Regions from separate parts of the Rossellomorea sp. NS-SX7 genome, predicted to be linked through region 1. Evidence: a T-box and tRNA genes for the amino acid it is inferred to sense, from the RefSeq annotation. Region 1 holds a T-box; the other holds one or more tRNA genes.
What was found. The T-box of region 1 lies ahead of ileS (isoleucine--tRNA ligase). A T-box ahead of a tRNA ligase gene usually reads a tRNA of that ligase, here a tRNA-Ile.
Positions count from the first base shown of each region.

Region 2: it has a tRNA-Ile gene. The T-box ahead of ileS (isoleucine--tRNA ligase) is inferred to sense a tRNA for this amino acid. The anticodon was not compared.

Region 1 is NZ_CM128249.1:1,365,098-1,367,454, reverse strand. Features, by position in the region: gene ileS (isoleucine--tRNA ligase) at 1-1,217, opposite strand, end outside; T-box leader at 1,318-1,563, opposite strand; gene ACUXV2_RS06700 (DivIVA domain-containing protein) at 1,614-2,129, opposite strand; gene ACUXV2_RS06695 (YlmH family RNA-binding protein) at 2,220-2,357, opposite strand, start outside.
Region 2 is NZ_CM128249.1:3,065,021-3,067,377, forward strand. Features, by position in the region: tRNA gene ACUXV2_RS15275 (tRNA-Ser) at 1-58, opposite strand, end outside; tRNA gene ACUXV2_RS15280 (tRNA-Asn) at 62-136, opposite strand; tRNA gene ACUXV2_RS15285 (tRNA-Ile) at 146-222, opposite strand; tRNA gene ACUXV2_RS15290 (tRNA-Gly) at 224-297, opposite strand; tRNA gene ACUXV2_RS15295 (tRNA-His) at 306-381, opposite strand; tRNA gene ACUXV2_RS15300 (tRNA-Phe) at 408-483, opposite strand; tRNA gene ACUXV2_RS15305 (tRNA-Asp) at 644-720, opposite strand; tRNA gene ACUXV2_RS15310 (tRNA-Met) at 798-871, opposite strand; tRNA gene ACUXV2_RS15315 (tRNA-Ser) at 1,044-1,136, opposite strand; tRNA gene ACUXV2_RS15320 (tRNA-Ile) at 1,153-1,229, opposite strand; tRNA gene ACUXV2_RS15325 (tRNA-Met) at 1,234-1,310, opposite strand; tRNA gene ACUXV2_RS15330 (tRNA-Ala) at 1,401-1,476, opposite strand; tRNA gene ACUXV2_RS15335 (tRNA-Pro) at 1,485-1,561, opposite strand; tRNA gene ACUXV2_RS15340 (tRNA-Arg) at 1,569-1,645, opposite strand; tRNA gene ACUXV2_RS15345 (tRNA-Leu) at 1,685-1,773, opposite strand; tRNA gene ACUXV2_RS15350 (tRNA-Gly) at 1,783-1,857, opposite strand; tRNA gene ACUXV2_RS15355 (tRNA-Leu) at 1,863-1,947, opposite strand; tRNA gene ACUXV2_RS15360 (tRNA-Lys) at 1,987-2,062, opposite strand; tRNA gene ACUXV2_RS15365 (tRNA-Thr) at 2,090-2,165, opposite strand; tRNA gene ACUXV2_RS15370 (tRNA-Val) at 2,263-2,338, opposite strand; rRNA gene rrf (5S ribosomal RNA) at 2,346-2,357, opposite strand, start outside.

The DNA.
Region 1 (2,357 bases):
GCTCTGAAGATAACAGGTTTCTTTGTACGCCAGTCATGTGGATATGAATGCGTGATGAAGTTAAGCTTCAATAATGCTCCGGCTTCCTGCAGCTTTTCGGTGATCGGTTTGTTTGCTTTGTCATAGAAGAGCCCTTCGAAGCCCGGAGCTTCAGAAGTCATTACGCCTTTATCATCAACAGGGCACAATACTTCCAACCCATATTTCTTACCGACCAGGAAGTCATCTTCCCCGTGGCCAGGTGCAGTGTGAACACATCCTGTACCTGAGTCAGTTGTAACATGATCCCCAAGGATGACAAGGGATTCACGGTCATAGAGCGGATGTTTGGCTTTTAGGCGTTCAAGCTCCGAACCTTTGACCTTTTTCGTTACTTCAGCCCCTGCCCATTCAAGGTTCTCTGCAACATCTTCAAGCAGGTCTTCAGCCACAACATACGAGCTGCCATTGACAGATACAACTACGTATGTGAGGTCCTGATGAACCGCGATGCCAAGGTTTGCAGGAATTGTCCATGGGGTTGTCGTCCAGATGATGAACTGAGTGCCTTCCTCGAGGACCCCTTTTCCATCGGTCACTTTGAACCCTACATAAATGGATGGAGAGCGTTTATCTTGATACTCGATCTCAGCTTCTGCCAAGGCAGATTCACTTGAAGGAGACCAGTAGACAGGCTTTTTGCCCTTGTAGATATATCCCTTCTTCGCCATGTCACCGAATACTTTGATTTGTTGTGCTTCGTATTCAGGTTTTAAAGTGATATAAGGATTTTCCCAGTCACCGCGAACTCCTAATTGCTTAAATTGAGTACGCTGGATATCTACTTGTTCATAAGCGTATTCTTCGCATAATTTACGAAATTCTGCGACAGTCATTTCTTTACGCTTCACACCTTTATTCGTAAGTGCCTGCTCAATCGGAAGTCCGTGTGTATCCCAGCCCGGAACATATGGTGCGTGAAAACCGTTCATTGATTTAAATCGTACGATAAAATCTTTCAGGATTTTATTCAGTGCGTGCCCCATGTGGAGATTTCCATTTGCATATGGAGGCCCATCATGAAGGACAAATAGCGGGCGCCCTTCTGTACGATCCTGAACCTTTTTGTAGATGTCCATATCTTCCCATTTCTCTTGAGTTTCAGGTTCTCTTTTAGGCAAGTTCCCTCTCATCGGAAACTCAGTTTTCGGCATCAATAAAGTATCTTTATACTCCATTATTTAAAATCCTCCTTCAGCATGTATCTTAATTGCCATCTTTTCTACTTTCTTGTGTTCTTAATCAATCCGGATAACAAAAAAAGCTTTCTCATCCCTAAAAAGGGACGAGAAAGCTTTCCCGCGGTACCACCCTCATAAAAATATCCAAAAGGACATTTTCACTCGTTTCATTCGTAACGTGAATAAAACGCCAAACACTAATCATCACAAGTAACTTTTAGAGTTTCATGTTTGGAGCTCAAGGGTGATCTTCCGCTTCTATTTCCTCACCGGGCTCCCACCATCCCCGGTTCGCTATATAGGAATCAAAGTAGAAACGTACTGTCCCTATCTCAGCCTTTATTATGGCAAATCAGATTGTTTTACAATTATATGAAATGAAAGCAGCTTTCGTCAAGACAGAGTCTCTTCTTCTTTAAGAGTTTTTAATTCAGTGGCATCTAAATCAAATTCCATCAGCTGATCCCAATCGTCTGTATCCAGTAGATCAAGCTGCGCTTCGATCAGCATCTTGAAGCGGGTACGGAATACTTTCGACTGTTTCTTAAGCTCTTCGATCTCGATCGCGATCTTTCTGGCTTTTGAAAGTGATTCATTGACGATTCTGTCTGCATTTTTTTCCGCTTCTTTGATAATCAGCTTAGCTTCTTTCGTTGCATTTCTCTTTACTTCTTCCCCTGCTTCCTGAGCGATGACGATGGATTTGTTAAGCGTTTCTTCAATGGTTGTAAAATGACCCAAACGTTCATTAAGAGAATTCAAACGTTCTTCAGTTTCTTTCTTTTCACGGATAAGAATTTCGTAATCTTTTATGATTTGATCTAAAAATTCGTTAACCTCATCCTCATCATAACCGCGAAAGCCACGACTAAACTCCTTGTTATGTATGTCTAATGGCGTTAAAGGCATGGGAGCCACCTCCAGTACTTGGTGAATTACAAGTTTATTATAACTAAAATTTCGACAGCATGTGGGAAAAATCCTTTATTTTTCTATAAATTATTTAAGAATCCCCAAAGAAATTCGCCATTTTTCTCGTTTGGTTCTTCCTTCGATCGAAATAAGCTTACTTCTGCCGTAACCCCTTACCGATATTACATCCCCTGTTTCAACTTCGATCGATGGGTTTTCCGTGGT
Region 2 (2,357 bases), 1.7 Mb from region 1:
AGTTGCCCGACCTACACCCTTAGCAGGGGCGCCTCTTCAGCCACTTGAGTACTTCTCCATATGGCTCCGCAGGCAAGATTCGAACTTGCGACCGATCGGTTAACAGCCGATAGCTCTACCACTGAGCTACTGCGGAATATTGAAATGGTGGGCCTAAGTGGACTCGAACCACCGACCTCACGCTTATCAGGCGTGCGCTCTAACCAGCTGAGCTATAGGCCCATGGAGCGGGTGATGGGAATCGAACCCACGACATCAGCTTGGAAGGCTGAGGTTTTACCATTAAACTACACCCGCAATAAATATGGGGCGACTGATGGGAATCGAACCCACGAATGCCGGAACCACAATCCGGTGCGTTAACCACTTCGCCACAATCGCCATAAAAGTATGATATAAATGAAAAATGGTGGCTCAGGACGGAATCGAACCGCCGACACATGGATTTTCAGTCCATTGCTCTACCAACTGAGCTACTGAGCCATCATATGTAAATTTCCTAAACATAGAGTGTGATAGTCCATCGTCCAGCTTTCAGAAAGACTATTCAAGATGCTGCTCAAGCTGTACGCTGATGCATAATCGATGAAGCTTATTCACCGTGCTCTACCAACTGAGCTACTGATCCACACTATGTAATTAGTGGCGGTCTGGACGGGACTCGAACCCGCGACCTCCTGCGTGACAGGCAGGCATTCTAACCAACTGAACTACCAGACCAAGAATTTTTGACGATAGTCAAAATATTCATCCATCGGTTACCGATTAGGATAAGTATTAGCTTGTCAAAAATGGTATTGCGGGGACAGGATTTGAACCTGCGACCTTCGGGTTATGAGCCCGACGAGCTACCGAACTGCTCCACCCCGCGACGATAATAAGAGTTAAATTAAATTGTGACCTCACGAATTAATATCCGTTAGAACCACCCCGACTTCAGTAAGCTTATTCAAGCTGCTGCTCCGTCGGTGCGCTGATGTGAAAGCTCCGAAGATTATTCGGACGTGCTCCACCCCGCGACGATAATAATTTAAAAGGGAATATGGCGGAGGAAGAGGGATTCGAACCCCCGCGGGCTTTAACACCCCTGTCGGTTTTCAAGACCGATCCCTTCAGCCGGACTTGGGTATTCCTCCGTGTTTTAAATGTAAATGGTGGACCTTGTAGGACTCGAACCTACGACCGGACGGTTATGAGCCGTCTGCTCTAACCAACTGAGCTAAAGGTCCGTATTGGTAGCGGCGGAGGGGATCGAACCCCCGACCTCACGGGTATGAACCGTACGCTCTAGCCAGCTGAGCTACACCGCCAAGAAACATTTATATCTAATTGTAGATATTTTGCTGAAGCAAAATAATATGGAAGATTGTTTTACTCCGCTTACGCTGCGTAAAAAATCTTGGTGGAGCCTAGCGGGATCGAACCGCTGACCTCCTGCGTGCAAAGCAGGCGCTCTCCCAGCTGAGCTAAGGCCCCATCTAAGGTGGTCGGGAAGACAGGATTCGAACCTGCGACCCCTTGGTCCCAAACCAAGTGCTCTACCAAGCTGAGCTACTTCCCGAAATAGATGGCGCGCCCGAGAGGAGTCGAACCCCTAACCTTTTGATCCGTAGTCAAACGCTCTATCCAATTGAGCTACGGGCGCTTAATATTATGAATGTTATTTTCTTTCACAAAAAAACTCTGGTGCCGAGGACCGGAATCGAACCGGTACGGTAGTCACCTACCGCAGGATTTTAAGTCCTGTGCGTCTGCCAGTTCCGCCACCCCGGCAAAAATCGTTGGAGCGGAAGACGGGATTCGAACCCGCGACCCCCACCTTGGCAAGGTGGTGTTCTACCACTGAACTACTTCCGCGTAAATGGTGCGGGTGAAGGGACTTGAACCCCCACGCCTTGCGGCGCCAGATCCTAAGTCTGGTGCGTCTGCCAATTCCGCCACACCCGCATGATAAAAGATATGATGTTCTGCCTGAGCAAAAATCAATGGTGAGCCATGAAGGACTCGAACCTTCGACCCTCTGATTAAAAGTCAGATGCTCTACCAACTGAGCTAATGGCTCATAAAAGTTATGAGATTTAAACCAAAGTGGTGCCGGCAAGAGGACTTGAACCCCCAACCTACTGATTACAAGTCAGTTGCTCTACCAGTTGAGCTACACCGGCGTGGTTATATTACAGGCTTGTCTGTTAGACGAAGCATTGAATACATTGTAGAGATTAAGGACGCTTATTTTACTCCGCTTCGCTTCGTAAAAAAGCATGGTGGAGGATGACGGGATCGAACCGCCGACCCTCTGCTTGTAAGGCAGATGCTCTCCCAGCTGAGCTAATCCTCCATATTATGCCTGGCGACGT